2 linked regions of the Alloactinosynnema sp. L-07 genome follow. The protein of the gene in region 2 interacts with the protein of the main gene of each other region in a pairwise test. Links are inferred from orthologs where the notes say so. Each region holds a gene or a part of one and is shown on either strand. Other genes may lie near its edges.

Region 1 (15,606 bases), 3.4 Mb from region 2 along the record:
TGGTGCAGTTGGCTGACACCGAAGCGGTCGGCGTCCATGATGACCATCGCGGTGGCGTTGGGGACGTTGACGCCGACCTCGATCACGGTGGTGGCGACCAGCACGTCGAGTTCGGCGGCGGCGAAGGCCCGCATCACCCGGTCCTTCTCGTCCGGGGCGAGCCGTCCGTGCAGGACCCCGAGCCGCAGCCCGGCGAGCGCGCCGTCGGCCAGTTCGGTGGCCACGTCCACCACCGCGAGCGGCGGACGCCGGTCTGAGCCCTCGTCGCCGCCGGAGGCGTCCTCGGCCGCGGCGTCGTCGCCGATGCGCGGGCACACCACATAAGCCTGGTGCCCCTTGCCGACCTCCTCGCGCACGCGCTGCCAGACTCGGTCGAGCCAGGCGGGCCGCTCGGCGACGGGCACCACGTTGGTCGAGATCGGCGAGCGGCCCGCGGGCAGCTCGCGCAGCGCGGAGGTCTCCAGGTCGCCGTAGACCGTCATGGCGACGGTGCGCGGGATCGGCGTCGCGGTCATGACCAGCACGTGCGGGCTGACGTTCTCCCCCGCCCGCGCCCGCAGCGCGTCGCGCTGCTCGACGCCGAAGCGGTGCTGCTCGTCGACCACGACGAAGCCCAGGTCGGCGAAGATCACCTTGTCCTGGATCAGCGCGTGCGTGCCGACCACGATGCCCGCCGCCCCGCTGGCCGCGTCGAGCATGGCCTGCTTGCGCTGCGGGGCCGACAGGGAGCCGGTGAGCAGGGTGATGCTGGTGGCGTTGTCGGCGCCGCCGAGCATGCCGCCCTGCGCGAGGTCGCCCATCATCTCGGCCAGCGAGCGGGCGTGCTGGGCGGCCAGGACCTCGGTCGGCGCCAGCAGCGCGGCCTGCCTGCCCGAGTCGATCACCTGCAGCATCGCGCGCAGCGCCACGATCGTCTTGCCGGAGCCGACCTCGCCCTGCAGCAGCCTGCTCATCGGATGGCTGCCGGAGAGGTCCTCGGTGATGGCGTGGCCCACCTCCACCTGGCCCTTGGTCAGGGTGAACGGGAGCCGCTGGTCGAACGCGTCGAGGATCCCGTCGGGCCGGGGCGGGCACGCGGGCGCGGGGCGGGCGCCCGCGGCCTGCCTGCGCTGGGCGAGCACGAGCTGCAGCGCCAGCGCCTCGTCCCACTTGAGCCGGGTCTTGGCGGACTCCACATCGGACCAGTCGGCGGGCAGGTGGATCGCGCGCACGGCCGCGTCGTACTCCGACAGGCCCAGCTTCTCCCGCAGTTCCAGGGGGAACGGGTCGTCGATGGCGTCGAGCATGCCCAGCGCCTGGTGCACGCACTGGGCGATCTGCCAGGACTGGATCTTCGCCGAGGCCGGGTAGACCGGGATCAGGCTGCCCGCGAACTCCTCGACGTTGACGTCCTCGGTCGAGTCGATGAGCTGATAGTCCGGGTTGGCCAGTTGCAGCTTGTTGCGGAACGCGGTGACCTTGCCCGCGAACAGCGCGTCCAAGCCGGGGCGCAGCTTGTCGAGGTGCCACGGCTGGTTGAAGAACGCGCACTCCAGCGACTTCTTGCCGTCGGTCAGCACGACCTCGACGATCGAGCCGCGCTTGGTCTTCATCTGGCGCTTGTTCACCGAGACGACCTTGGCCATCACCGTGACGTGCTCACCGACCTCCAGGCCCGCGATCTCGGTGAGCTGGCCGCGCTCGGCGTAGCGGCGCGGATAGTGGCGCAGCAGCTCGCCCGCGGTCTCCAGGGAGAACGCGGCGTTGAGCGCGTCGGCCGACTTCTTGCCCACCACCCGATCGAGCTTGTCGCCCAGCGAAGCCATAATCCTCCGTTCCGTGTCCGGCCCGATTATGTCGTCCGGCCCCGACTATTCGAGGCCCAGGTTCAGCACCGAGTCGGACTGGCCGCCGCGGTAGACCATCAGGTCGGCCTCCGGGCGGTCCGTGCGCAGATAGTCGGCCAGCGATTCCGCGACGCCGGCGGGTGCGTCGCGGCCGAGCAGGGCGGTGACCAGTTCACCGCCGACGGCCAGCATCCGGTCGACCACCCCGCACGCGACCTTGGCCAGCGTGTCCGCCGTCGGCGGTCCCGGCTCGATGAGCACCACCTCGCCGTCGGCGAACCCGACGACGTCGTCGGCCTTGCACGGCCCGATCCAGGTGATCGCGTCCTCGGCGGCGACGACGACCGCGCCACGCCTGGTCGCGGCGGCGGCCTCGGCCATGGCCACCACGTCGTCGCCCGCCCGCCTACGCGGGTCGTGCACGGCGATCGCGGCCAGCGCCTGCACCGGGGACGCGCACGGCACGACGACAACGTCCTGACCCGCGGCGACAGCGCGGATGGCGGCCTCGTCGGCGATCTCCATGAGCCCGTGGTCGCCGGGCAGCACGGTGACGTGGGCGGCGCCGGTGCCGGTGATGACCTGGAGCAGCTCATACGGCGTCGGCTCGTCGCCATCGGCCACCCGCAGCACCGCGACGCCCTCGGCCAGGAACAACTCGGCCAGGTCGTCGCCGCGCACCGGGGCGACGACCGCGCGGTCCTTGGCGTAGCGCCCCGCCTCGGCGGAGACGGCGTCGGCGAACCGCGCGACCCGGATCTGGCGGGGCCTGCCTGCCTCGATCCCGGCCTCGATCGCCGCGCCGACGTCGTTGCAGTGCACGTGCACCGTCCAAAGGTCCGCGCCGTCGCCGACCACGGACACGCAGTCGCCCAGCCCGTCGAGCGCGTCACGCAGCGCCGCGACGTCGGTGGCCTGCTCCAGCAGGTACATGACCTCGTAGGCGAAGAGGTCCGAGCCGTCCTCGCGGGCCGCGACCAGCGGGTTCTCCGGCCTGCGCGGCGCGGCCGTGTCGGCGCTGACCCGCGCGGCGGCGGCCAGTTCGGGCGGGCGCCCGCCGATGACGGCGACCAGCGCGTCGAGCAGGACGACGATCCCGCGCCCGCCCGCGTCGACCACGCCCGCCTCGGCCAGCACGTCGAGTTGCTCGGGGGTCCGGTCCAGCGCGTCGGCCGCGGCGATGGCGGCGGCCGCGGCGACCTCGGGCAGGGTGTCCGGGCTGTTCGCGGCCGCGGCGGCGTCAAGGACGCTGAGCATGGTGCCGGGCACCGGCTTGGACACCGCGGCAGTGGCCAGTTCAGCTCCCCGAACGAGCGCCTTGTGCAGCAGCGGCCCGGTGACTTCGTGCTGGTCATGGACGGTTTCGGCCACCCCGCGCAGGAACTGCGAGACGATCACCCCGGAGTTGCCGCGAGCGCCGGTCACCGCGCCTTTTGCCAGCACCGAGAACGCGCCGCCCGCGTCGGACCGCTCGTCGACCGGGGCTCGCAGCAGTGCCTCCAGCGCCGCGCGCAGGGTGTTGAGCAGGTTGGACCCGGTGTCGCCGTCGGCGACCGGGAAGACGTTGATCCGGTCGATGTCGGCGCGGTGGGCGTCCATGGACTGCACGCAGGCCGCTGCCCATCGCCGCACCTCGCCAGCGTCGAGCGCCTGCAGCACGCCTACCTCCCGTGGGTCCTCGCTTAACCGGGCAGCGTAGCGACCGCCCGGCCACCCGGTTTGGAACACCACGCGGGCACCCGTTACGCTGTGATGACTGCCCGGGCCTGCCTGGGCCCTCGTACGTGCGCCCACGAGTTTGACAGTGTGTTGTTCAAGCTGTTCGAGCCGTGGGCACCGCAACCTGAAGGAGTGTCTGACGTGGCTGCCGTGTGCGACGTCTGTGGCAAGGGGCCAGGCTTCGGCAAGTCGGTCTCGCACTCCCACCGACGCACCAACCGTCGGTGGAACCCGAACATCCAGAGCGTGCGCGCCAAGCTGGGCATCTCCCAGACCAAGCGCCTCAACGTGTGCACCTCCTGCCTGAAGGCGGGCAAGGTCGTTCGCGGCTGAGCTGAGCTCTTTATCGAAACCGGCGTCGGTGACTCAGGTCACCGACGCCGGTTTCGTTGTGCCCACCGCACGTAAGGCGCGCAGTGCCGCCAAGCCCGCGACCAGCGCGGCGACCCCGGCGATGGCGAACGACGGCCGCGCCCCGAACACCGCCACCACGGCGCCGCCGAGGACCGTCCCGAGCACGTTGGACCCGATCAGGATCGCGCCCGCGGTCGCGAAGACCCGGCCCCGCAGGTGCTCGGGCGTCCGGGAGCGCAGCAGCCCTTGGTTGCAGACGTTCTGCAGCCCGTTCGCCGCGCCGCCGAGCAGGTAGCCCAGCGCGACGGGGGCGGTGAACGGCAGCAGAGCGGGGACGAGCATGGCGATCCCCATCGCGCAGCACGACAGGCCAAGCCCGGTGAGCAGCGCCCGTTCGGTGCGCGACCGCCCCGCCACGCGCACCCCGACGAACACCCCGGCCATCCAGGCCGCGTGCAGCACCCCGAGCGTGGCGGCGCCGCCGCGCAGGACGTCGGTGACGTAGAAGACGTTGGCCACGTCGGCCGCCATGACCCCGGCCATCGCCACCGCCAGGCTCACCGACGCCACCCGCAGCACCGGATCGGCGGCGACGTGCCGCCACCCGGCCAACGCGTCCCCCTGGCGCCTGCGCCGCCGCGCACCCCGGGGATCGCGCTCGGTCCGGACGAACCCCAACATGGCGGCCTGCACCAGATAGGTGGCGGCGTCTATATATAGAGCATCCCGCGTTCCGAGCGTGGCCACGAGCAGCCCGCCCGCCGCCGATCCGGCGAGCATCCCCAACGTGCGGCCTGTCGCCACCACCGCGTATCCGCGCGTGGAGTCCCGCTCCCCACAGATCACCGGCACCATGGCCGCCGCGGCCGGGTTCACCACGGCGGTGCCGCAGCCGAGGAACACCAGCATGACCAAGACCAGCGGCAAGGTGTGCAGCACCGCGACGACCCCGATCACCGCCCCCGCCTGCACCACCTGCCCGATGATCATCAGACGGCGGTTGGGGAGCCGGTCGACCAGCAAGCCCGCCAGCGGCGCGCCCAGGGTGACGGGAACGAACTCGGCGATCAGCACGGAAACCACGGCGAAGGAGCCGAAAGTCTTGGCGTGCAAGAGAAGCACGATCAGGGTGACCGCTGTGCCGAACATCGACACCGCCGAACCGGACGCTACCAACAGCAGATCCCGACGCCCCGGCACCGCACCGACGGTATCGCCGAATTCCCTGGAACAGAACGGACATCACACCCTTAGCCCGCGCGCTCTACCCGGAAGGGCAGTCGACCAGAGCGCGGTTCACCCGGTCGCCCTATCGGTTTCCCGAACGGCCCTGTCGACCGCGAACACAGTCAGACATCCGCATATGGCAATCGAAGGCGACTTTTGAACCTTTAGCGCACAACCGATCTACGCGACCATGCGACTGGTTGTCCCCGAACCCTGCTTGGAGGCAGCAACCATGTTCAAACGAACTCTTGTGCCGCTCGCGGCCGGAGGTCTGCTCGTCGGCGCGATCCTTGTTGTCCCCATGGCGAACGCGGCGGCACCCCAGGCCGTCGCCGCCGTCCCGGACATCTCGGTCGCCAACGTCCAGGCGCACCTGACCGAATTGCAGACCATCGCCACGAACAGCAACGGCAACCGCGCGCACGGAACGCCCGGGTTCCAGCGGTCGCTGGATTACGTCAAGGGCAAGCTGGACGCCGCGGGCTTCACCACGTCGACCCAGCCGTTCACCCACAACGGCGCGACCGGGTACAACCTGATCGCCGACTGGCCCGGTGGCGACCCGAACAACATCCTGATGGCGGGCGCGCACCTGGACAGCGTCACCGCGGGCGCCGGGCTCAACGACAACGGCTCGGGCACGTCGGCTGTCCTCGAGGTGGCGCTCACCGTGGCGCGGGAGCAGTTCAAGCCCGCCAAGCACCTGCGGTTCGGCTGGTGGGGCGCTGAGGAACTGGGCCTGATCGGGTCCAAGTACTACGTCAACAACCTCGGCGGCACCGAGCGGGCGAAGGTCAAGCAGTATCTGAACTTCGACATGGTCGCCTCGCCGAACGCGGGCTACATGGTCTACGACGGCGACGCGCACCCGAGCGGCTCGGTTCAGATCCAGCGCACGATCGAGGAGTTCTTCACCGGCATCGGTGTCCAGACCGAGGAGGCCACCGGGATCACCGGGCGCTCCGACCACGCGCCGTTCGCCGACGCGGGCATCCCCATCGGCGGCATCTTCACCGGCGCCGAGGGCACCAAGACCGCCGCCCAGGTCCAGAAGTGGGGCGGCACCGCGGCCGCGTTCGACGCCTGCTACCACCGGTCCTGCGACCGCAGCAACAACATCGACGCCACCGCGCTCGACCGCAACTCCGACGCGATCGCGCACACGGTGTGGAAACTGGCCGACACGGGCGCCCCGCCGCCGCCCCCTGGCAAGGTCTTCGAGAACACCAACGACGTCAACATCCCCGACGCGGGCGCCGCGGTCACCAGCGCCATCACCGTCTCCAGTCTCACGGGCAACGCCCCGGCGACGCTGAAAGTGGACGTCGACATCAAGCACACCTGGCGCGGTGACCTCGTCATCGACCTGATCGCGCCCGACGGATCGGCGTACCGGCTGAAGAACTCCAGCGCCAACGACTCGGCCGACAACGTGATCGCGACCTACACGGTCAACGCCTCCACCGAGGCCGCAAACGGCAGTTGGAAACTCAAGGTCCAAGACGTCGCCCGCTACGACACCGGCCACATCAACAGCTGGAAGCTCACCTTCTGATCGCTGACCGCGGAGCCGCGCTCGACCGGATCTCCTTCCGGCCGAGCGCGGCTACGCGCGAATGGCGACCAGTGACTTGGGCAGCCCGGCGGCGCGCTCCCGCCAGATCTCCGAGCCGGGGAACAGGTGCCGCATCTCGGTCGCCGAGACCAGATCGGTCGCCAGGATCGCGTCGATGGCGGCGTTCCGGTCGAGCGTGGCATGGCCGAACGGCCAGCGGCGCACGACGGCGGCCCGCAGGATCACCGGCAGGAATTGCAGCGCCGGGAACGTCCAGTGCGGCTCCACCGGGAAGTACCGGTACGGCGTCTGCACCCAGTGCCGGTCGGCGGCATCGTGGATCACCCCGGCCAGCCTGCACCGCGGCCCGTAGCCGCCGACGTGTTCGAGCAAACTGTTGGACACCACCAGATCGAACCGCTCGCCCGAGACCTTGACCGGGTCGCAGGCGTCGTCGACGACGTGGCGCAACCACGGTTCCGGGGCGGCCGCGTCCACCAGGTTGACCGTCGTGACCGCCGCGGGACGGACGGAATCGTTGCGCCAGAAGGAAGGCATGCCGCCGAGGTCGAGCACCCGCAGGTCAGCGAGATCGGGAAACCGGCCGAGCAACTCCTGCCACCGCTTGGCCCGTGCCCGACTCGACACCGAGCGCGGATTGTCCGGGTCGTTCAGCAACCGCTTCATCCGATGCACCACAGAGCCCATGAGTTCCCCTTGGCAGTCGACGGTCGAACCGAAGTCGATCATTCAAGGAGTCGGCGGTGCGGCTTGCCTGCTACGAGCCGGGCCGAACTCCACCCGGCTGGGCCAACGAATTCGCGCTGGGTGGAGGCGTTCAGCGGCACGGCGGCGGCTGTTTGGTGCACCCCTGCCGTTAGGGCAGCTTCCAGTCGACCGGCTCCGCTCCCTGCTCGGTCAGCAGCGCGTTCGCCTTGCTGAACGGCTTCGACCCGAAGAAGCCCGCGTGCGCCGACAGCGGGCTCGGATGCGCGGACTCGATCGCGGGCACGGAACCGAGCATCGGCCGCAGGTTGCGGGCGTTGCGCCCCCAGAGGATCGCCACCAGCGGACCGCCGCGCGCGGCGAGCGCGCGGATGGCCTGCTCGGTGACGTCCTCCCAGCCCTTGCCTTGATGGGAGTTCGCCTTGCCGGGCTCGACGGTGAGTGCCCGGTTCAGCAGCAGGACCCCGTTGTCCGCCCACGGCGTCAGGTCGCCGTTCGAGGGCAGCGGGTGCCCGAGGTCCTCGCAGTACTCCTTGTAGATGTTCACCAGGCTCTTCGGAATCGGCCGGACGTCGGACGCCACCGAGAACGACAGCCCCACCGCGTGCCCGGGCGTCGGATACGGGTCCTGCCCGACCACCAGCACCCGCACATCCGCGAACGGCTGTTGGAAGGCGCGCAGAACGTTCTCCCCGGCGGGCAGGTACTTCCGCCCGGCGGCGATCTCGGCGCGCAGGAATTCGCCCATCTTGGCGATCTGATCCTCGACCGGGGCCAGTGCCTGCGCCCACCCGGCTTCGACGATCTCAGTCAAAGGTCGTGCCACGCCGGAAAAGCCTACTCAGTCCAGCCGACGCAGCCCCGCCCGGTACGCCTGTGCGTTGGCCAGGTAGATCTGGACGATCCCCGAGGTCATGTCCGCCTCGACCACGTGGCCCTCCCGGACCCGCGCCGGAACGCCCAGCGCCATGGATCGGGCCGGGATGTGCCCGTTGAACGACATGACCGCGCCCGCTCCCAGGATCGCCCCGTCCTCGACCACCGACCCGTTCAGCAGCACCGACCCGGAAGCGATCATGCACCGGTCGCCGACGGTGGCGCCTTCGATGTGGACGTTGTGCCCGATGACGCAGTCCGCGCCGATCTTCGCCGGGTGGAACGGGGTGCAGTGGATGACCGTCCCGTCCTGCACGCTGGTCCGCTCCCCGATCTCGATCGTTCCCGCGTCGCCGCGCAGGACCGCCTGCGGCCAGACCGACGCCCCTGCGTGCAGCGTGACGGCGCCAATGACCGTGGCGTCCGGGTGGACGTAGGCGTCGGGGTGGATGGTCGGCGTCAGGTCGCCGAGGGCGTAGACGGGCACGCGATCTCCTTGCCGAGGTGAACGGAGAGTTCGTGTCCGGCATAGTGCCCGAACGCGGGGATGTCGGCATAGCCGGACGAGAGGTAGAGCGCGACGGCCTCGGGCTGCTTGGTCCCGGTCTCCAGGATCAGCCGCGCGATCCCGGCCCGCGCCGCGGTCCGCTCCAGCTCGGCGAGCATCTCCCTGGCCAGGCCCTTGCCGCGGCCGGCTGGCGAGACGTACATGCGCTTGATCTCGGCGGTGCCGTCGCCGTGGTCGCGCCAGCCGCCGGTGACCAGCGGGCGGCCATCGACGTAGCCGACATAGAACCGACCGAGCGGCGGGGCGAACTCGGCGGGGTCGACGGGCGACTCGTCCGGGCTGCCGTAGCGGATCACGTACTCGTCCTGCACCTCGTCGATGAGCAGGCGCGAGTGGGGGTGGTCGTAGGCCCTGGGTTGGATGTCCACCCCGCGATTGTCGTCTGTCCGCCGTCTGAAACGTGGCGGCGGGGCCGTGGACCTCGCCACAGCCCCGCCGCCCACTTCAGGTCACCGCGCCGGACGCTCGCCGGGCATGAGTCCCTCTGCCGCCACCGCCTGGGGCACGGCGTCCGCCTCGCCGGGCATGAGGCCTTCCGCCAGGTCGGCGCTCGGGCGTTCGCCGGGCATCAGCCCCTCGGCCGACGGTGGTTCCGGCTCCGACTCGGCGGTGGCCACCGACTCCTGGGCCGATTCCCAGATCCCGCTGTCGTCGAGCCCGGCGGCCCGCGCGTTCTTGGCCCGCACTCCGGGGTCTTTGTCCTCGGCCAGAGTCGCCTGGACCACCTCCGCGCGACTGGACGCGAGGTTGCCGGTGCCCGAGGCCGCGGCGACCCGCACCGACGGGTCCGGGTTCGCGGCCGCGGCCAGCAGGATGTCCACGACGCCGTCGTCGTCGATGAGGCTGGCCAGGTAGGCGGCCTTGGCCGCGAGCATCGGCTCGCCGCCCTCGACCATGCTCTTGAGGTGGGGTAGCGCCTCGGCGCCCATAGCCGCGGCCGACTGGTAGTTCGGCTCCTCTGGGATCAGCGCGGCCCGCACCTGTTCGAATGTGATTGCCATCGAGCCCTCCTCACAGGTCCTGGGTGAACGGGCTTGCCACCATTGTGTCGCGTTCGCTCGCGATCAGGTCCGGTGGCGGATTGGTGATGTTCGCGGTGCCGCCGCCGGTCATGAGCCGGTTGCTGTCGCTGACGTGGTTGAGTCCCAGCACGTGACCGACCTCGTGGCCGAACGTCCACTGCGTCGCGCCTTGGGCGACCACCGCGCCGGGCTGCCCCGCCGGGTGCGCGGCGCACCCGTTGAACGGCGGGACGGTCGACCGGACGAAATACACCACGACGTCGTTCGGACCCGCGTTGTTCCGGTTGGCGAACAGCTGGATCTGCTCGGCCGTGGCGTTGCCGCGGGTGCAGGTGCCGACGTCGACGTCGTTGAGGGTGGGCAGGTTCAGATTCTCCGTGGACGCGTGCTGCACGTGCACGCCGACGGAGCCGTACACCTCCCGCATCCGCTGCATCACCGTGGCCACCGAGACGTTCGGGTTGGTGAGGATCTTGGTGTGCACCCGGACCGTCGGCACCCGCGCCCACCACTTGTGCCAGAGCGCGTTGTCCGTGCCGCGCACGAACGTGTCGATCCGGTTCGGTCCCCACGACGCCGCGGCGGGCCCGCTGGTCAGTATCCCGCCGAGACTCTCCCAGCCCGACCAGCCGCCCTGGTACCACTTGTGCCACATCGCGTTGTCGGTGCCGCGGACGAACACGTCGAGCCTGCCCGCGGCCCAGGACGAGACGTCGGGGGCGCTGGTGAGCACCCCGCCGAGGCTCTCCCAGCCTGACCAGCCGTTCTGGTACCACTTGTGCCAGAGCGCGTTGTCCGTACCGCGCACGAACACGTCCAACCTGCCCGACGACCAGGACGCCACCGCTGGGTCGCTGGTCAGCACCCCGCCCAGGCTCTCCCAGCCCGACCAGCCGTTCTGGAACCACTTGTGCCACAACGCGTTGTCCGTGCCACGGACGAACACGTCCAGTCGCCCGGACGACCAAGACGCCACCGCGGGCCCGCTGGTCAGGATCCCGCCGAGACTCTCCCAGCCCGACCAGCCGTTCTGGTACCACTTGTGCCAGAGCGCGTTGTCCGTACCGCGCACGAACACGTCCAGCCTGCCCGACGACCAGGCCGCCACGGCAGGCCCACTCGTCAGGATCCCGCCCAAGCTCTCCCAGCCCGACCAGCCGTTCTGGAACCACTTGTGCCACAACGCGTTGTCCGTACCTCGTCCGAACACGTCAAGTCGCCCGGACGACCAAGACGCCACCGCCGGATCGCTGGTCAGCGTCCCGCCGAGGCTTTCCCACCCAAGCCAAGTCATCGCGACCTACTCTCACGAAGTCGGGATCGTGTGTCTGTTCGTCGGCTCCTGGGAGACGTTTGTTAGTGGCGGACAAAGTCCTCGCGCGAACGCGGGCCGACCCCGCCCGATCGAGCGACAAGGCCGACCCGAACGGGCACCCGCTTACCTGCTTCCCGATGGGTCGACATTTATGCGGAAGCGTGACTGACGCCGATGGCTGCCCCACCACCTCTGCTACAACGTAATCATGACGCCACAGCGAGTAACGATTAGCCTGCGCCGCATAGCGGGCGACTGCCAGGACGACGACTGTCCGGCGGTGTACCTGTCCGATCGAGGAACAGTCGTGTTCCAAGGCGATAGCGTGTCCCTTGCCAACGGGCTTCGCCTCGGTCAAGGTGAACAAGCCGTCGAGTTGCCAATGACCGTGGTCAGGGAGGCCATCCGTGCGCTTGGGACATGACGGTTCCCGTAACCTGTTCCGCACCTACCTGAGATCGGCGTGGCGCTTCGAGACACAGCCGACGTACACGATCCCCGGCGAGGCGGACTCCCTGGGCCAGTTTCTCGCAGGCCGGCCCGAGCCCGATCTCGCGCCAAGATACATCGAATGGCTCGAATTGACGCGCGCCAATGTAGCCGCGGGCAAGTCGATCGGGCGAGTGAAAGTTGTCCGTCGGCCGTTCACCGACTACACGCGGTATGCGTTCGCCTGGGGAATACCGCGCAACATCGAACACGGTGAGGACATCCGCATCCTCGACGCGACCGGCTTGACCCTGGATCTACCCGCCGATGACTTCTGGCTTTTCGACGACACCGAGGTCCTCCGCCTGACCTATCGCGAAGACGGGACGCTGATCAGCCGTGAACTCCTGGCTGATCCGCCGATCGAAAAGTATCGGCAGTGGCAACGAGTCGCACTTGAACGTTCCGTCCCATTCGAGGACTATGTTCGATCCTGAACGCCAGCAACGGGAACGCCGGGATCTGGCCGATGCCCTTCGCGATATGCGGAGGGCCGCAGGCCTGTCCGGCGAGCGTTTGGCCGCCCGATGCGCGATGTCCCAATCGAAGATCAGCCGTATCGAGCGCGGCAAGATCCTGCCGTCGGTGACCGATGTCGAAAGAATCCTGTCCGCATTGGGTGTCGACCCGAAAGAGACGCAGCAGTTCCTCGACCTCGCAAGAACCGCGAACGTCCACTATCGGTCGATCAGGGCGCTGGCGGAGATCGGCCTTTGGCGAGGGCAAAACGAACTCTCGGCCCTGGTCGCCTCCTCAACGCAAGTCCGATACTTCTGTCCCGCTGCCCCCTCGGGGATGATGCAGACCCCCGAATACGCGGCAGCGATCCTGACGCCGACGGTTCGAGGCAGGCCTGCGCGCAATGTCGAACGAGCTGTCGAAGCTCGGATCGAACGGCAAACCGCCCTGTACGACGCTTCGCGAAGTTTCACCTTTGTGACGACCGAACAAGCAGTCCGGTGGAACCAAGCTCCGGCCGAAGTGATGGCGGCCCAAGCCCGACACATGGCCGATCTGGCCGAACTGCCGAACGTGACGATCGCTGTCGTTCCGAACGACGCACAGATGAACGCGGTCCCGTTGAGCAGCTTCGTCGTCTATGACGAACGATTCGTCATGTGCGAATTGTTCTCCGGCAGCGTCATACTTCGCGACCCGCAGGAAGTCGCGTATCACGTCAACGTCCTCGAACACTTCCAGGAACGCGCGCGAGTGAACCAGGAAGCAGCCACTTTTCTGCGGCAGATGGCAAACGAGTCCTAATAATTCGGATGCGCGACTGAAACATGCCTTTCAGCAGCGCACAAGACTAGGTTCGCCTTGTGGAAATCCTCGGTTTGACCAACCCCTATCGTGGGGACAAGGCTTGCTCACGAGCATTCCGCCACGGGTTCACCTTCCGTTGGGTGAAGAATGACCGCTACATCGCCGTCATGCGCGGAATTTGCGTGGATAGCCGCCGATACCTGATCATCGACGACTATCTGGCGAACCATCATGTGCACGAAACCCCGCAACCCGTCATCGACGTGATCCCCGCGTGTTCGGAGGACTGGTGGGACACACCGCTGCTGCGCCGAACAGCGGACTCCTGGGCCGCGAAACGCTCCGCCCACGGCCACACCAAATGATCCGCATCGAGGACACCGACATCGCCAAGGCGCTGGCGATGCTCGCCGCCAAGGCACCACAAGTGTCGGCCGCGATCATTCGGGAGGACCTTGCCGTCGAGCAGATCGACGCGCTGTTGACGATCCTGACCGACACCACGGGCTACGTGCGCGAGTTGCGTTTCCGCTGGTTCGGCGTCGAGGACCTCGGGGACAGTGGGGGGCGTTAGCTCGGCGGGGCTGTCGGGGCCGGGGGCGCTGGGCACGTCGTATTGCCCGGTTCCAGTTTGACCTTCAACCCCGGCAGCGAGAACGGCCCCACGATCTCCATCGCGTACACCTTCCCCGACAGCTTGGTGAACTCCGCGAACGTCGCGTCCGCGCCGAAACGGTGTTGGGACGGGTTGGCGTCCAGTGGGTTGTCCACATAGGTACCGTCGGGGTTCTTGATCGTCGTCACGTCCTCGCCCGTGATGCCGAACTTCACCACGCCGTCCAGGGTCAGGGTGCCCGCCACCAGCTGTCCGTCCAGTTCGACGTTGCGGGCGTCGACTTCCCAGGTGGCCAGGTTGCCGTCGCCGCCGGTGAGTTTGAGGGTGAAGTCGAGGCCTGCGATCTTCTGGCGGACCGCGATGCACAGCTCGTTGAGTTTGCCCTGGGCGAAGCCCGCGCGGACGAGGCGGATGTTCTTGAGCACCACCGTTCCGTCCGCCTGCTTCACCTTCTGCGTCGCGTCCACCACCGACAGGCCGAAGTCGATGCCGTAGAGGCCGCTGGTGGCCAGGTCGGCGGTGCCGCTCTGGATCACGACGCTGCTCGCGAGCACGCCCGTGCGCAGGCCCATGGCCAGCAGGAGCACCACGAGCAGCGACGGGACGCCGAGTATCGCCGAGCGGCCCCACCGGGTTCCGTTCATCAGGTGCCGCCCAGCAGGGACAGGGTCGCGTTGGGCAGGTTGACCGGGTTGTCCCGCTGGCCGGGCTGGGGCTGCGGGTTGTAGGAAGTCAGGGCGTAGGCGTCCATCCGCAGCCAGCAGCCGGAGATGTTGAGGCTGAGGTCGTCGGGCACCCACGACCAGGTGAACAGGCACAGGCCCCAGCGGAACTGCAGGCCAGACCCCCACACGTCCGTCCACATCGACGCGCCGGAGTTGTTGGAGCCGCCGAGTTCGATGGGGCCGGGGGCGGTGATGCGCATCTGGTAGTCGGGGCGGGTCTGCTGGATGAGGGCGTTCTGGTCGACCACCAGCCGCTGGAAGCGGTAGTGGTTCACCGAGCGGGTCGTGCCGTCGGCGACGGTGATGGTGGTCGTGCCGAGGTCGACGAACGAGTACGCGTGCCACTGGTAGCCGCCGATGCTGTCGCGGCCGAACTCGATCTTGTAGGACGTCGGCACGACGCAGAAGCCGATGTTCGGGTCCTTCACACAACCCGACGCGGCGCCCGCAGCGGACACCGAGACGTCCGGGAAGACCGCCGTCGTCACCAGTGCCGCCAGGACCGCGGCGGCGGCGGCCAGCCGCACGATCACGACTCGGCCCGCCCGCGCGGCTTCTTCGGTCCCCAGCCGAACACCATGGCCGACCCGAGGACGCCCAGCAGCGTGCCCAGCAGGAACCCGCCGAGGTTGGACGCGACGAACGCGGCCACGGCCAGGATGCCGCCCATGATCCCGGCGACGAGGCGCTGGGTCGGGGCGAACCAGGCGATCAGGCCCAGGACCATCAGCCCGCCCCCGGTGACATACCCGGCGACGCCGCTCGCGCCTGCCGAGAGCATGACGACGATGGGGGCGACGGTGAGCGACATGATCGTCCAGCCGCCGAGCATCATCCACAGGCCACCCCAGAACGGGCGGGTGCGGCGGAAGTCGCGAAACCAGCGCCTGCCGGTCGCCAGCCAGGCGAGCACACCGCGAGGCTTCTCCAGAACGAAGTCCGCTTCGACAACGTCCACAGCGGACACATCGGCCGAGGTCGGGTCGAGGTCATCGGTGAACTGGCCATCGCCGGGAGCCTGCTGTTCGCGGTGGACCGCGGGGTCCCGCCGGTGCCTGCCCGGTTCGGCGCGGGTCAGCATGTGACGGTCCCAGGCAGGATGGTCAGGTTCAGGCCGGGCAGACCGATGCTCCCGATCAGCTCGACGGTGTATGCCGACGCGTCCAGGTTGGTGATCTTGACGGTGCCCGCCTCCAAGCCGAAGTTGCCCGGCGTGCCGCCCTCCAGCGGCGTGGCGCCCATCTTCACGTCGTCGGCGGACTTGCCCAGGTACATGTCGGCGAAGTTGCTGTTCGACGCGTTGACCGACGTCGCCTCCAGGA
Region 2 (15,583 bases):
TCATCGCCTCGGTGCGGTCGATGATCAGGTAGCCGCCGGAGGGCAGCCAGACCTTGCGGTCGAGCGCCTTGAGCAGCTGCTCGTCGACCCGGTGCTCGTTGAACACGTCCTTCAGGCCGACGTGCTTGCGCACCCGCTCCAGCAGCTCGGGGGCCACGTGGCGGACGTAGGAGTCGATGGTCTCCCAGGCGGTGTCGCCCTGGACGGCCAGCGCGGAGAAGTCCTCGGTGAACAGGTCGCGCACGACCTTGACCAGCAGGTCGGGCTCCTCGTAGAGCAGCGACGGCGCGCCGGACTTCTTCACGCCGTTGGTGCCATCGGACTTGTCCTTGATGACCTGCCACTGCGCCTGCAGACGACGCACGTCGCGGCCCAGTTCCTCCTCGCTGATGCCCTCGGAGGCGGTGCGGATGATCACACCGGCGTCCTCGGGGACGATCCGCTTGAGGACGTCCTTGAGCCTGCGCCGCTCGTTCTCCGGCAGCTTGCGGGAGATGCCCGTGGCGCCGCCACCGGGCACGTAGACCAGGAAGCGGCCGGGCAGCGAGATCTGCGTGGTCAGCCGGGCGCCCTTGTGCCCGACCGGGTCCTTGGTGACCTGCACCAGCACGCTGTCGCCGGTGGACAGGGCCTGCTCGATCTTGCGGGCCTTGCCCTCCAGACCGGCGGCGTCCCAGTCGACCTCACCGGCGTAGAGCACGGCGTTGCGACCGCGGCCGATGTCGACGAAGGCGGCTTCCATGCTGGGCAGCACGTTCTGCACGCGGCCCAGGTAGACGTTGCCGACGAGCGACCCGGTCCCGGCCGAGGTGACGAAGTGCTCGACGAGCACGCCGTCCTCAAGCACGGCGATCTGGGTGCGGTCGGGGTTCTCGCGCACGATCATCGCGCGGTCGACGGCCTCGCGGCGGGCGAGGAACTCGGACTCGGTGAGGATCGGCGCGCGCCTGCGGCCCGCCTCGCGGCCGTCGCGGCGGCGCTGGCGCTTGGCCTCGAGCCGGGTCGAGCCGCGCACGCTGCGCACCTCGTTGCGGGCGTCGGCGGCCTCGGTCTTCTCGTCGCGCGCCTCGCGGACGTGCACGACCGTGTTGGGCGGGTCGTCGGTGGCGGCGGCGTCGCCGTCCTCGTCCCCGCCCTTGCGGCGGCGACGGCGGCGACGGCGGCGGCTGGCGGCGTCGGACGGCTCGTCGTCGGACTCCTCCGCCTCGGCCTCCTCGGCCTCGGTGGACTCGTCGTCGGCCTTGGGCTCGGTGTCGCCGTCCTCGGCTGCGCCCTTGCCGCGGCCACGGCCGCGGCGGCCGCGACGGCGGCGGCGGCTGCCGCTGTCGTCGTCATCGTCGGCCGGGGTCTCCTGAGCCGACTGGGGCTCCTCGACCTCGTCCTCGACCAGGTCCTCGGGCTCCTCGCGGTGCACCGGCTTGACCGGGGCGGCCTTGACCGGGGCCGCGACCGGCTCCGGCGGCAGGAACAGCGGCGACGCCGAGGCGAACACCGGCGTCGGCGGGGTTCGCCGCACCCGGACGGGCTCCGGCTCGGGTTCGGGCTCCGCCTCGACCTCGGGCACGGAGACCTCGGGCACCGCGACCTCAGGCGCCTCTGGCGTGGAGGCGGCGGCCTCGGGCGTGCCGATAAGGGCATCGGCGACCTTGAGCGCGACGTCGCGGCTGACGCTGGACTGCGCGCCGCGGACCTCCTCGCCCAGGTCGGACAGCGCACTGATGATGTCCTTGCTGCTCAGGTCGAGCAGCTTGGCCAGGGCGTGCACCCTGACCTTGGCGGGCAGATCAGCCAGCGCGGCGTGGGTAGGTGTGGTGGCAGCCCCGCCGGTGCTTCCGGCAGGGTTCGACGTATCCGACATGTAGCTCCTCCGCCCCCGGGCGCGTCCCTGCAGACGCGGCCGCTCAGGGGCCTAGTTGTGTTCCACCGCGCGAAGCGGCGGGAATCCTCGCCTTAAGCCGTCGGCCGGACCGGTCGTGGACCGGCGCCGGTTGACGGCAGGTCGTTCGACCACGGTGAGGCACTGCGGCTCCCGGCGGACTATCCGGCTGTCGCCGCCCTGTCGAGGGCCAGCGGGTCGGACAGAACGCCATCATCGTCAAGCCGTCCCTGGGCCATCCGCGTCGCCTTCGCGGGCACGGGCGGTTCCAGGGCGGCGACGACGCGCAACGCGCTCAGTACGTCGTCGGGTCGCACGGCTGGTGTTGTCTGCCGGACGACCGCGACCAGTATCCCATACGCCGGGGTGTCGGCTGACATGTCGATACCCACACCTACTGGCGAGTCGCGATCAACGTCGGCGGAATCGAGCACGTCGAGGGCGATAACCGCAGGTCGGGCGTCGATCAGCTTGCGCCCGTCCTTGGTGAGCCGCTCGACCTCGACGTGCTCGGCGGCCATGAGACTGGTCACCGCGGCGCGCAGGTCCGCGGTCGCGACGCCGACCAGTTCGATCCGCCAGCGGCTGGCCTCCATCCGCTCGGCGAGCCCGCCCGGTCCGGCCGTGACCGACTCCAGCACGTCCAGGCCCGGCGGCAGGGCCGCGTCGAGCGCGGCGGCCAGCTTGGCCGGGTCGACCCGCTCGACCACGGAGATCTCGACGTACTCGGCCTCGCTGGCCACGCCGGTGGGCGCCGCGCCGATCCACGAGATCTTCGGGTGCGGGCTGAACCCCTGGGAGTAGGCCATCGGCACGCCCGCCCGGCGCAGCGCACGCTCGAACTGGCGGGCCACGTCGCGGTGCGAGGTGAAACGGAGCCTGCCCCGCTTGGCGTAGCGCAGGCGCAGCTTCTGCACCGCCGCGGCCGAGGGGTTTGGCTGATCCTGGCGACTCAGGACTACTCCTTCTGGTGGCTGCTTTCTCTTCCGGTGGTGGTTCAACCGGCAGAATGGAACCGTACCGTCAGCGCCAATTCGAGCGTCGAGGTTGTTTCGCGGACCCGTCGTGGCTACCGTCCGCATCGAATGGCCTGTGCAGCCGAGGGCCGTAACGGAGGTAACCAGTGCCTCTGCCGCGCCGATCGAGGGCGACAGTGGTTGGTGTCGCGGTAGCCGCGACCATGCTCGGCTGGGCCGGGCAGGCCGCCGCCGTACCGCTGGAGCCGGGCGTCATCAACTGCGGTGAACATGGCCCTGACGTGCGGTTCGTCGTTCTTTTCGAGCCCTGGACCCCGGCCGTGGACGCCACGGCGGAGACCTCGTCCAAGTGCGGGACCACGGTGGCATACCACCCCCAGATCGGCGTCGGTGTCGTGCTGTCCAGCGACCGCCGTTTCCCCAACCTGATGGGCCGCGACCGGGTGTTCAGCGCCAAGGCCGCGGTCGGCAAGTCCAAGCGGCTCAGCGAGCCCCCCGCGGTGTCCGACCGCTCCCGAACCGACCGGACCGCCGAGCAGTCGGACATGGCGATGATCCGCGCCGACCAGGCGCACGCGGTGACTCTGGGTAGCGACTCGGTCGTCGTCGGTGTCCTCGACTCGGGGATCGACGCCACCCATCCGGAACTTTCCGCCGCGGTCGACCCGGCGCGGTCGGCGGGCTGCCTGACCGGCAAGGCCGACCCGGCGCCTGCGGCCTGGCGGCCGACGACCTCGGCACACGGGACCCACGTCGCGGGCGTCATCGCGGCCGCCGACGACGGCCACGGTGTCACCGGCGTGGCGCCGGGCGTGCGGCTGGCGTCGGTGAAGGTGGTCGACGACGCCGGGTTCGTCTTCCCCGAGGCCGTCGTGTGCGGGCTGATGTGGGCTGCGGCCAACCAGTTCGCGGTGGCCAACCACAGCTATTTCGTCGATCCGTGGCTGCAGACCTGTGACCGCGACGGCGAACGCGTCGTCGCCGAGTCCGTCCGCCGCGCGGTCGACTACGCCACCCGCCGCGGCGTGCTGTCGGTGGCGGCGGCGTCGAACGAGAACATCGACCTGGCCCGTCCCCGCGGCCAGGCTGTCGGCGCGAACGGCGAGCGCCGGACCCTGGACGCGAGTTGCAAGGTCCTGCCCGCGGGTCTGCGCGGGGTGGTCGCGGTGTCGGCGGTGGGCCCCGACCAACTCAAGACCGGGTACAGCGCCTACGGCCTCGGCGTCATCGACGTGACCGCCCCCGGCGGCGCGGGCGACGAGTGCGTGCTGTCGACCGTTCCCGGCGGCTACGGCCGCTTGTGCGGCACGTCGATGGCCGCGCCGCACGTGACCGGGGTCGTCGCGCTGCTGGCAGGCCGCCACCCCGGCGCGTCGCCGCAGTCACTGACCCGGCGGCTGACCACGCAGGCCGTCGCCGTGGCCTGCCCCGGCGACTACGACCTGGACGACGCGGGCGGGCAGGACGCGTACTGCTCCGGGTACGCGCCCTACAACAGCTTCTACGGCCACGGCCTCGTCGACGCCTTGGCCGCCGTCACCAGTTAGTTGGTCAGCGCGGGGTTGCGCACCGGGGAGCCGATGCCGACCGGGCTGATCGGCAGCAGCTTGCGGCCGGTCGGGCCGATCTCGATGTCGGTGCCCATGGCCGGGCACACGCCGCAGTCGAAGCACGGCGTCCAGCGGCAGTCGTCCTGCTCGCGGGCGTCGAGCGCGTCCATCCAGTCGTCCCACAGCCACTGCTTGTCGAGGCCGGAGTCGAGGTGGTCCCACGGCAGGACCTCGTCCTCGACGCGCTCGCGCGTGGTGAACCAGGCCAGATCGATCCCCAGCGGCGCCAGCTCGGCCGCGGCGGCGGAAGTCCAGCGCTCGTAGGAGAAGTGCTCGCTCCAGCCGTCGAACCGGCCACCCTCACGCCAGACGCGCTCGATGACCCGGCCGACGCGGCGGTCGCCGCGGGAGAGCAGGCCTTCGATGAGGCTGGGCTTGCCGTCGTGGTAGCGCATGCCGATGTTGCGGCCGAGGCTGCGGTCGCGGTCGGAGTTGACCGCCTCACGCAGCTTGCGCAGCCGACTGTCCACTGTGTCCGGATCGCACTGGGCGGCCCACTGGAACGGGGTGTGCGGCTTGGGGACGAACCCGCCGATGGAGATCGTGCAGCGGATGTCCTTGCGGCCACTGGCTTCCCGGCCCGCGCGGATGACGTTCTTCGCCATCTCGGCGATCTGCAGGACGTCCTCGTCGGTCTCGGTGGGCAGCCCGCACATGAAGTACAGCTTCACCTGCCGCCAGCCGTTGGCGTACGCGGCGCTGACGGTCTTGATGAGGTCCTCTTCGGACACCATCTTGTTGATGACGCGCCGGATGCGCTCGCTGCCGCCCTCGGGGGCGAAGGTCAGCCCGGAGCGACGGCCGTTGCGCGACAGCTCGTTGGCCAGGTCGATGTTGAACGCGTCGACCCGGGTGCTGGGCAGCGACAGGCCGGTGTTGGTGCCCTCGTAGCGATCGGCGAGCTGCTTGGTGATCTCGCCGATCTCGGAGTGGTCGGCGCTGGAGAGCGACAGCAGGCCGACTTCCTCGAACCCGCTGGCCGCGAGTCCGGTCTGGATCATCGCGCCGATGCCCTCGATGGAGCGCTCGCGCACCGGGCGGGTGATCATGCCCGCCTGGCAGAAGCGGCAGCCGCGGGTGCAGCCGCGGAAGATCTCGACGCTCATCCGCTCGTGCACGCTCTCGGCCAGCGGGACCAGCGGCTGCTTGGGGTAGGGCCACGCGTCGAGGTCCATGGTGGTGCGCTTGGCGACGGTCTCGGGGACGCGGTCGCGGTTGGGCACGGCAGGCCCGAGCGCGCCGTCGGCGGTGTAGGTGACGTCGTAGAAGCGCGGGATGTAGACGCCGCCGGTCTCGGCCATGCGGGTCAGCAGCTCGTCGCGGCCGCCGGGGCGGCCCTCGGCCTTCCACTGCCGGACGATGTTGGAGATTTCGAGGACAGCCTCTTCGCCGTCGCCCAGCACGGCGGCGTCGATGAAGTCCGCGATCGGCTCCGGGTTGAACGACGCGTGCCCGCCCGCGAGCACGACGGGGTGCTCCTCGGTCCGGTCCTTGGCGTGCAGCGGGATCTTGGCGAGATCGAGCGCGGTGAGCATGTTCGTGTAGCCCAGCTCGGTGGAGAAACTGACCCCGAGCACATCGAACGCGCCGAGCGGACGGTGGCCGTCGACGGTGAACTGGGGGACGTCGTGCTCGCGCATGAGCTTCTCGAGGTCCGGCCAGACCGCGTAGGTGCGCTCGGCCAGGACGTCGGGCTGCTCGTTGAGCACCTCGTAGAGGATCATGACGCCCTGGTTGGGCAACCCGACCTCATACGCGTCGGGGTACATCAGGGCCCAGCGGACATTGGCGCTGTCCCAGTCCTTGACGGTCGCGTTCAGCTCCCCGCCGACGTACTGGACGGGCTTGGAGACCCTGGGGAGCAGGGGCTCAAGCTGAGGGAAGACTGACTTGACGCTCACAGCGAACCAGAGTAGCCCGTCCGAGTTCGCCCGATTGAGCGGAGCGGGCGGTCACGCCCGTGGATAACGTGGAACGTGTGCCCAGACACGTGACGATGCGAGAATTCGTAACCAACAGCGAGGCCATCTTCAGCGCGATCGAGCAGGGCGAGCACCTTGTCATCACGCGCGATGGAGTCCCGATCGCCGAGGTGGTTCCCATTCGCCGTCAGGATCCAGATTCACTGGATTAAGAGCGATGTCTAGGAAAGCAGGAGTTTGCCCAGTCTTCGGGCCGAGACGACAACTCCCACCGCCACCATGACCGCGAAGTACGCGAGGTGGCCGAGCATCGAAGCGTCCACGAAACCCGTGCAGAGGCCGCGCATGAGTTCTATGGCGTGGTAGAGGGGGAAGCATTTCACGGCGAAGGCGATCGCCTCCGGGTAGACCGTGATCGGGAAGAACGTGGTCGAGAACAGGAACATCGGCAACAGCGCGAGCTGCACGTAGTCGAAGTCCTGCCACGACCGCATGTACGTCGTGCACGCCATCGCCACCGCGGCGAAACCGAACGAGATCAGGATCGCGGCGGGCAGTGCCAGCAAGGCCCACCACGACGTCAGCAGGCCCATTCCGAGCATCACCGCGAGGAATCCCCCGGCATACAGGGCACCGCGGATCAGGGCCCAGGTGATTTCGCCGATGGCGATGTCGAGGGGTCCCAGTGGGGTGGCGAGAACCGCGTCGTAGAGCTTTCGGTATTTGAACTTGAAGAAGAAATTGAAAGTCGCGTCGTAAACCGAGCCGTTCATCGCGGAGGCGGCCAACAAAGCTGGGGCGACGAACGCGACGTAGGTCATCGGTTGGCCGGTCGGGCCGACGACGTCGCCAACGAGTTTGCCGAAGCCGAAGCCCAGGCCGAACAGGAAGAACAGCGGCTCGAAGAACCCCGTGAATATCAGTAGCCACGTGCGGCGGTTGACGATGGCGGCGCGTTCGATCAGGACGCTCGCGCGGCCCGCGTACATGCCGGTGGGCAGCACGCGCAGGAGCAGGCCCACCGGTTCGGGCGGGGCGGGTGGCCGGTCCAGGACTGTCATCTAGACCGCCAGCTTTCGCTCGAAGACGCGTTTCCCCAGGTAGGCGCCGAGGGCGAGCAGGGCCACCAGATAAGCCGTGTGACCCAGTGCCGACCACAGCTCGACGGTGCCGAAAGTCAGGTCGCGCGACAGTTCCGTGCCGTGCCACAGTGGGGTGATCCACACCAGCGGGCGGACCCAGCCGGGCAGTTGGTCGACCGGGAAGAACGTGCCCGCGAACAGCGTCATCGGGATGATGATGAACCGGAACAGCACGTTGAAGCCCTGCCCCTCGGACTCCAGCGTCGCCGAGTAGGCCACGATCGGCGCGGCGACGGCGGTGCCGGTCAGCACCGCGACGACGACCGCGAGCACGATCGCGGGGCTCGTCACCGCCCCCAGGACTGCCGCGATCAGGGCGAACGCGACGGCGGAGAAGCCCAGGCGGGCGGCGATCCAGGCGAGTTGGCCGCCGAGGACCTGGGCTGGCGTGATCGGGGTGGCGGTGATCGCCAGGTAGGTCTGCTGCCAGCGGAAAGCCGACAGCACCGGGTAGGTCGACTCGAACGCCGCGATCTGCATCATCGACGCCACGAGCAGCGCGGGCGCCAGGTACTGCACGTACGGCAGACCGAGGGTGACCTCGCCGGGCCGCACCTGCGAGCCGAACCCGAACCCGAGCGCGACCAGGTACAGCACGGGCTGCAGGAAGCCCGACGTGACCGACGCGCGCCAGTTCTTGCGGTACCAGATCCAGAGGCTGTCGAACACGAGGAACGAGGCGCGCACCGGGGACAGCACGCGGCCGGTCGGCTGGACGGTCGTCATCAGTCGACCAGTGTTCGGCCGGTGAGCCGGAGGAAGACGTCCTCCAGCGAACTGCGGCGCACCAGGCTCGACACCGGCCGGATCCCGCGCTCGTGCGCGGCGGCCAGCGCGGCCTCGCCGTCGGCGGTGTAGAGCAGGAGCCGGTCGGGCAGCACCTCGACGCGGTCGGCGAGGTCGGCCACGCCGTCGGCCTTCTGCTCGCCCGGCGGGAACCGCAGTTCGAGCACCTCGCGGGTGGAGTAGCGGGCGATCAGCTCGGTGGGACTGCCTTCGGCGGCGATCCGGCCGCCGTCCATGACGACGAGACGATCGCAGAGCTGCTCGGCCTCATCCATGTAGTGCGTGGTGATGATCAGCGTGACGCCCTGCTGCTTGAGCCGGAACAGCCGGTCCCACAGCAGGTGACGGGCCTGCGGGTCCAGGCCCGTGGTCGGCTCGTCGAGCAGCAGCAGCTCAGGGTCGTTGATCAGCGAGCGCGCGATGGTCAGCCGCCGCTTCATGCCGCCGGAGAGGGGCTCGACCGGGTCGTCGGCACGCTCTGTGAGCTGGGCGAAGTCGAGCAACTCGACCGCCTTCGCGCGAACCTGCGCCTTGGGCATGCCGAAGAAGCGGCCGTAGATGTGCAGGTTCTGCCGAACCGAGAGTTCGGTGTCGAGGTTGTCCGCCTGCGGCACCACCCCGAGCCGGGCCCGGATGCTGGGCCCCTGCCGGAGCGGATCCATCCCGAGCACACTCAACTCGCCGCCGGTGCGCGGCGACACGCAGGCGATCATGCGCATCGTCGAGGACTTGCCCGCGCCGTTGGGCCCGAGGAACCCGAACGCCTCCCCCGGCCGCACCTCAAGATCGATGCCGTCGACCGCGGTGAAGTCGCCGAAGCGCTTCGTCAGCCCCTCCGCGCGCACCAGCGCGCCGTTGCCACCCACTCGGCCACCCTAGACAAGGGCACCGACAGTTCCGAGTGGATTTCGGCCTGAACGCGACGCCGCCGCCCCGAGGTTCTCGGAGCGGCGGCGCGGTCGGGGCAGAGCTCAGAGGTTCGGGAACCAGAGCTTGATCTCGCGCTCGGCGGACTCGGCCGAGTCGGAGCCGTGCACCAGGTTGTACTGCACCTCGAGGCCGAAGTCGCCGCGGATGGTGCCCGGGGTGGCCTTGTCGACCGGGTCGGTGCCGCCCGCGAGCTGGCGGAACGCCGAGACGGCGCGGGGGCCCTCGACGACGAGCGCCACGACCGGACCGGAGGTGATGAATTCGAGCAGGGACTCGAAGAACGGCTTAGTCAAGTGCCCACTAGGGACTAGTGGGCACTTGACTACATATCCGCAGTTCAGAGGCCCGCCAACGTCCGATCAGAGGTCAGGGAACCAGAGCTTGACCTCACGCTCGGCGGACTCGGGCGAGTCGGAGCCGTGCACGAGGTTGTACTGGACCTCTAGGCCGAAGTCTGCGCGGATGCTTCCGGGAGCTGCCTTCTCGACCGGGTCGGTACCGCCCGCGAGCTGGCGGAACGCCGCCGCCGCACGCGGGCCTTCGACCACGAGCGCCACGACCGGACCAGAGGTGATGAACTCCAGGAGGTCACCGAAGAACGGGCGCTCAGCGTGCTCCGCGTAATGCTGCTCGGCCAGCGAGCGGTCGACGTTGCGCAACTCAAGCGCGACGATCGTCAGCCCCTTCCGCTCGATACGCGAGATGACCTCGCCGACGAGACCACGGCTCACACCGTCCGGCTTAACCAGGACCAGGCTGCGCTCGCTCACGCTAGCTCCTCATACAGATCAGAATTGGTTGTTGCCTCGGGATCGACGAGGACGCGGTCAGCGTAGCTACCGGCCTCGCCCCGAACTCACACGGGAGCGTGGGATGGCATTGGGCACCTGCGGGCGACAGCAGGCTCCCGCACAGAGTGCAGTCGAAGGACCCAGGTGTCGAACGACAGCAAAGTGGATCAACATCGCAACAACCGACAGTCACCTAGGCGACAACGAGGCCCGCAAGCGCGGTTTGCACGTCAGGGTTCATGGCGATGCTGTTCAGGATTCGTCCGATGGCCCGGACGTTACGTCGGATTGCCCCCTCGTCAGGCTCGTCGCGCGCTACCTCGTCGAGCAACTCGCCAGCGATAGCTTTGACGTCGCTCTTGTCGTCATCATCGAGCTCCCAGCCTGAAACCTTGCCGAGGATCTCGCGGAGCGCATTTGCGAGTGGCTCATACTGCGGCATCACGACGGAATCATTCCGATTCTGCGCAATGTTCTGACCGACAGCAACCTGAGGACGGTCGCCATTCACTGCCACATTTACCGTGCCGCCAGCATTTACTGCTCGCAGATACTCAGCCACAGCTCCCCCAAAATCCGTTACACAGTCTCGACCATTATGTGTGAGCCTTGGCCGCAACATTCCAGGCCCGGACTGGTGAGAGCCACCACTTATTAGACCGACCCGAACGAGGTAATCCGCCTCACGAGCAACGTCGATGAGCCCGAAGGTCACGCCGTTGTGGCGGGCCGACGGACTGACAAGGAAGTCGTCCCAGTTCGTGACCGTCTCGGCTCTCCGCTCGTGATCGTCCAGCCAGCGAAGCATTATGCGTCGCAACGCACGTGTTCGCTCACCTGGATCGCCCGCGCGCTGCGCACGAATCTGTTGGACAAGATCCAGGCCGCGAGCGGTGATGCGGGCATCAGGCCCACCCAGCGTTGACCAGTCTTTCACCAAGTCGCGGCTCGCAAGATACTGAACGAGAAGATAACCGAGCTCGGCCCTCGCCGCGGCACGACTCTCGAAGAACTCGCCCACGCCCGGAGTATCAGCCCCGTCGTCATAGTGGTCGTACAACCACTCCAACAAGCTGTGACTCAACTCTGCAATATCCGGCGGCAAGGTCACCCCGTCCAACGTCACGGACTCCGCATCTGACTCAGTCGGACGCGGCAACTGTGACAGACATCGCCGCTCCCAGCCTGCGACGTTACACAAGGTGGCCGCAGCCACCGATCACCTCGCAGATCATTCGTGAGTCTACGTGTAACTATCCAGCAGTCGTCGCCCCCTGCTGTGACAAGGCAAGCACGGAGGGTGCATCATGTACTGCCCCCGTCTTGTCCAATCGAAGGGCGTCCTTGTGAGCGTCGCTCAGCCGTCCAGCGTCGTCCCAAACCCCGTCTTCGATGTGCGGGAACAACCGCACGACGACGTCCTCGACAGGGTCGAGCGCACCCTAGGGGTCACGCTTGAACGATCATCAGTCGTGTTCGGCATCTACGGTGCCACCGAGGGCTTCCGCACTGCCGCGGGAACGTGGGTGCGGGTCGAGCGCCGCCAGCGTTGGCGGATCAACAGCGCGGTGTGGGTCGGTCTGGAGGCCGCAGCGACCATCCGCGGCGTGCGCAAACCGGAGTGGTTCCAAGGGGCAACTTGGGTCGACCCCGAGCGCGATGTTGTCTGGCGCGCGGACGAGGTCGAACTAGTCAACGCCCCGATCGTGGATACCCCTGCTTCCGCCGTCACGCTGCCGGGCTCATGGTGGACGGAACTTCGGGACTCGCTCGCCGCGCTTGGATCGCACTCAACTGAGCGGGTCGGGATGAGTCAGGCTCATCTGACCAAGCGGATAACCGAGGTGTTCGGCGATCTGGACACATCCGTGGACGAGTGGGCGACCGCACACACGGACGTGCACTGGGGCAACCTCACCGTCGACGGCTACCTTCTCGACTGGGAAGACTGGGGCGCGGGGCCGCGTGGACTCGACGCGGCGTGCCTGTGGCAGGCGTCGTTGCACGATCCCGAACTGGCCGCTCGTGTTCAGCACGAGTTCTCGGCGGACATGACATCACGCTCGGGAAAGCTCGCTCAGCTATTGCAGTGTGCAAATGCTGTCCGCATCGCCGCCCGGCGCGGGGAGTCAACACCGCTGTCGGTGGCCGCGCAGGCGGCGGCGGACGTGCTGCTGGTGGAGCTGCGTTCAGTTTGACGCGCGCTGGCCCACCACGCCGACATAGCCGGTGGCGAGTTCATCGGTCAGTTCGACGCAGAGCCCCTCGTTGGTGAGAGCTTCTGCGATGACGCGTGCATCAATGCTGGTCGCGGTTGCGACAGCAGCGACGTTGGCGGGATTGCCCGACAGCAACAGCCGAACAGCGGGTTCGGCGGCAGCGGCGAATCGGATCGCCTTGCCTGCCGCGAGCACGTCGATGGTGTCGTCATTGGACTTGATGTGCGGTGGAAACTCGGTCACGCACACTATGTCCATCGGCGGGCCGAAGGTGCCGTGCGTGCGAACCGCTCGATGAGCCGGGCGCTCCAGTTCTCGGGTAGTGAGGTACTCCAGGGGTGGGTACTTCGCCAGCAGGCCGGGCACGAGCGCGCTGAGCGTGAGGTCTTGTGCCCGCTGCTCGGCAGGAAGTGCCCACCGTTTGAGGTCGGTGCGGAAGACTTCTTCCTCACGTGACCGATCTGCGATCCAGGCCAGCCAGTCAACGCCGGTTCGCTTCACGAACCCGAACGTGACGTGCAGGCTGTAGCCGTCGCCGCAGTCAGTGCGGGTGGCTTGGTGCCAATACCCGCGCGGGATGTGCATGACGTCGCCCGCGCGCATGGTGCCAGCCCAGACCACTTCGTCGCTGGACACCCGGTTGGGTTCAGCGTCGCGGTACATGGGCGCTGCGCGGGACGCACCCCTGACTTCCCAGGTCTTCTCCCCGCCGAGCTGAACGATCAGCACGTCATGGTCATCCCAGTGAAGGTCGAATCCCGAAGCCTCGTTCGTGGTCAAGTATGTGTTGACCTGCACCAGCTCCCGAGACCACCACTGCAACGCGCGGCACGCGACCTCCATCGTCGGGTCGAAGGTGTCGAACGAGTCGAGAACGACGGTACAGCCGGATCGGATGAGGTCGCCCAGCTTGTCCATGCGAGCCATCGGTGTGGTCTGGCCACGCCGTGTCACGGCGTTGGCCAGGTAGGCATCCGGGTGCAACTCCGCACCGCCTTGGAAGCAGCGCAATTGGGGCGAAGTCAGCGAGCGGCGCATGATCGCATCGAGCAATCGAGTCGGCGTGAGAAGCCGAGTGCAGAGTGCGGCATCCTCCATGGTCCCCTTGGCGAACCGTTGCCCTAACATCTGAGATCCGTTCCAGCCCAACGCTTTCTCGACGGCCTCGATCAGGTAGTGATCCACGTGTGTGCTCCTTAGCGAAGACAAGACAGCGGCGGACCGGCGCAACGCTGAGCCGATCCGCCGCCGTGGTCGGTTACTCCATGGATTCCGGGATGTTCAGGCCATCGCCGCCAGCGTCGCCGTGACCATCCCCACCGCCATCCTTCGACGGGTCGCCCTTGGCCACGTCGAAGCGGTCGCGCACGACGGACAGGTGCTGGACACCAACAACCAGGCCGGATTCATCGGTCATTTCATTCCCTCCCTTCGTTCCTCGTTGTTCAGGCTGGTGCGGATCAGGCGTCGGCGCCTACCACTTATCGGGTGATCCGCTCACCCGCGCGACAGAAGGCGACACAGGCCGACGCTCAGGATTGTTGGATGCCGAGATGGCCCGAATGGCGCATGGCGCCACGTCGGTCGCGCTCGTCTCGAAGATCTCCGAACACCTTGTCCACGACCGAATCCAGCTCACCGCTGGTCGACCACAGAGCCGCGTCTTCGGGCAGCGGATCCGCGGGATCGAACCGGTCACGCACTCGTGCTGCCACAGCGCAATCCGCCGATCGGATCACGATCGTGTCGATGTACCCGTTGGCGCTTGGGCGATACAGGTAGAGCCCGTCGACCTTGGCGAACAGGTTCGGTAGCGGAAGCGCCCGAAATCCGTTGCGGCATAGGCGCGCAACCTGGTCCCTAAGTACCTGCGCTGCCGCCGCATCCAGATGATTCCTCGCTGACACCCGATATGCGGACGGCTGATGTGTCGAACTTGCGACGCGCTTCATCAGACAACCCCGCCCATGCGCTCCGCGACCGAACGGCAGACCGCACAGATTTCCGCCGCGGTGTTTGGCATCGCGATTTCCCCAGCCCTGACCCATGTGCGGCAAACCGCGACCGCAACGTACCCGTACCGCTCGCCCCCATCCACCCTTCTAGGGCGACCATCGCTGGTACCCAACATGTGCACCGGCTGCGGCTCATGGACTCCACGGACCCAGATCGGTTCGGTTGCGATGACCCTCATCTGGAGACTCGCCCACCGAGCGTTCCGGCGGACCCGCACGGCGTCGCCCACGCCGCCGTGCCGGTCGGCCTGCGAGGCACGGTCGACAGCGAGTCAGCGGTCTCGCCACGCATTTCCTGCGCCTCGCCGGAATCGCACGGTGGCCGGAAACGCGACCCGGCAGAGGGGCGCCGCCTCTTCGCCGTGCGGCTGCTGGCGGGGGTATGCGCGGTGAGCGCATCCAGCAGCGGTGGAACACCCGACGGGCAGATGCGAGTCAGGAGTCCACTCCCACCCGTCGGGCTGACATAGGCAGGCGTGGACACGTCAGGCGTGGAAAGTGCACTCGCTCGGCCACGAACGATCGCCACGGCAACAGCCAACTCAGTCGCCCTACGGCGAGCGTCTCGACGGCGCTCCAACAGCACGGCCAAGCCATTCAGGCACAGGCCCACCACCGCCACCAACAAGAGTGCAGCGAAGTGGGTACCTGCGACCGCGAACACGATCACCATGTCGTCACCTCCTGTATCGGAGACGACGTTATGAGTGACCTAGATCAGTTTGTGCACCAGAAGTACACACGGGTCGAGTTCACCCGTTTGGCGCTACGCCCATGCGATAGGCCAAGCCCCGAAGTTCACGCCCACCCGACTCTCGCCGTGCACGGCGAAGCTGGTCGGAGACCGCCTCCCGAACGAAGACGTCATTGCGGATCCGTTGCGGCGCCAACTCTTCCGCTCGCAGCAACGCCGTAAGCCCCTGATCGCGCGACTTCGCGTCTTGGAACATCGCCCGGCCAAGGTCGGCCCAGAACTCCGCCTGCCGGCTTGGAGACGGAATCAGTTCGGGGTGAACGTCCCGCGCGATCTCCGCAACCTTCGGCCCGTCACCGAACTCGGTTGCCAATCCGACACGCCAGATTCCGACGTTGGTTCGCCCGAACCAGAGATGAGCGAACGAACCCACCTCGGCTTCCAACCTGGCAGCGATTCCCGCCGCCTCGGTGAGATGCAACTCGGCCGTGTCGCGGTCTGCACGGGCCGCCGCGGCGAGCGCGGCGCTGAGCTGCAACATCCCGTATGCCTGCGCCACGTCTGCGTCGTCCAATGCTCCCGAGAGTTGGTCGGCCATGCTGACACAGCGCCGATACTGCA

What was found.
Region 1: the proteins of ndk (region 2) and BN1701_RS17255 interact in binary tests that used the Escherichia coli proteins (3 or more experiments, as listed by UniProt). The link is inferred for Alloactinosynnema sp. L-07 from one-to-one orthologs.

Annotation. Positions count from the first base shown.
Region 1 is NZ_LN850107.1:3,905,161-3,920,766, forward strand. What follows is about bases 6,397-9,279. They hold BN1701_RS17255 (uracil-DNA glycosylase), read right to left. Parts: upstream 8,234-9,279; coding sequence 7,559-8,233; downstream 6,397-7,558. Other genes in these bases: BN1701_RS17245 (M28 family metallopeptidase), read left to right, coding at 6,397-6,681; BN1701_RS17250 (hypothetical protein), read right to left, coding at 6,733-7,368; BN1701_RS17260 (gamma carbonic anhydrase family protein), read right to left, coding at 8,249-8,770; BN1701_RS17265 (GNAT family N-acetyltransferase), read right to left, coding at 8,743-9,219. In the rest of the region: ATP-dependent DNA helicase RecG, read right to left, coding at 1-1,805; BN1701_RS17230 (DAK2 domain-containing protein), read right to left, coding at 1,851-3,482; rpmB (50S ribosomal protein L28), read left to right, coding at 3,687-3,878; BN1701_RS17240 (MFS transporter), read right to left, coding at 3,912-5,099; more of BN1701_RS17245, read left to right, coding at 5,359-6,396; BN1701_RS17270 (HEAT repeat domain-containing protein), read right to left, coding at 9,301-9,852; BN1701_RS35640 (hypothetical protein), read right to left, coding at 9,863-11,167; BN1701_RS17280 (DUF6879 family protein), read left to right, coding at 11,596-12,114; BN1701_RS17285 (helix-turn-helix transcriptional regulator), read left to right, coding at 12,101-12,940; BN1701_RS35645 (hypothetical protein), read left to right, coding at 13,000-13,308; BN1701_RS17295 (hypothetical protein), read left to right, coding at 13,305-13,517; BN1701_RS17300 (DUF6230 family protein), read right to left, coding at 13,514-14,203; BN1701_RS17305 (hypothetical protein), read right to left, coding at 14,203-14,817; BN1701_RS17310 (DUF6114 domain-containing protein), read right to left, coding at 14,814-15,365; BN1701_RS17315 (DUF6230 family protein), read right to left, coding at 15,359-15,606. UniProt on the Escherichia coli protein: Excises uracil residues from the DNA which can arise as a result of misincorporation of dUMP residues by DNA polymerase or due to deamination of cytosine.
Region 2 is NZ_LN850107.1:462,700-478,282, reverse strand. The notes cover bases 8,309-11,168. They hold ndk (nucleoside-diphosphate kinase), read right to left. Parts: upstream 10,014-11,168; coding sequence 9,603-10,013; downstream 8,309-9,602. Other genes in these bases: BN1701_RS35195 (hypothetical protein), read right to left, coding at 10,228-11,145; BN1701_RS02310 (ABC transporter ATP-binding protein), read right to left, coding at 8,309-9,179. In the rest of the region: BN1701_RS02340 (translation initiation factor IF-2 N-terminal domain-containing protein), read right to left, coding at 1-1,858; BN1701_RS02335 (TIGR03936 family radical SAM-associated protein), read right to left, coding at 2,038-2,793; BN1701_RS02330 (S8 family serine peptidase), read left to right, coding at 3,030-4,400; BN1701_RS02325 (TIGR03960 family B12-binding radical SAM protein), read right to left, coding at 4,397-6,364; BN1701_RS02320 (ABC transporter permease), read right to left, coding at 6,607-7,446; BN1701_RS02315 (ABC transporter permease), read right to left, coding at 7,447-8,253; more of BN1701_RS02310, read right to left, coding at 8,253-8,308; BN1701_RS02290 (phosphotransferase), read left to right, coding at 11,381-12,232; BN1701_RS02285 (JmjC domain-containing protein), read right to left, coding at 12,224-13,438; BN1701_RS36295 (hypothetical protein), read right to left, coding at 13,512-13,670; BN1701_RS35190 (hypothetical protein), read right to left, coding at 13,786-14,205; BN1701_RS02280 (helix-turn-helix domain-containing protein), read right to left, coding at 15,021-15,583. UniProt on the Escherichia coli protein: Major role in the synthesis of nucleoside triphosphates other than ATP. The ATP gamma phosphate is transferred to the NDP beta phosphate via a ping-pong mechanism, using a phosphorylated active-site intermediate.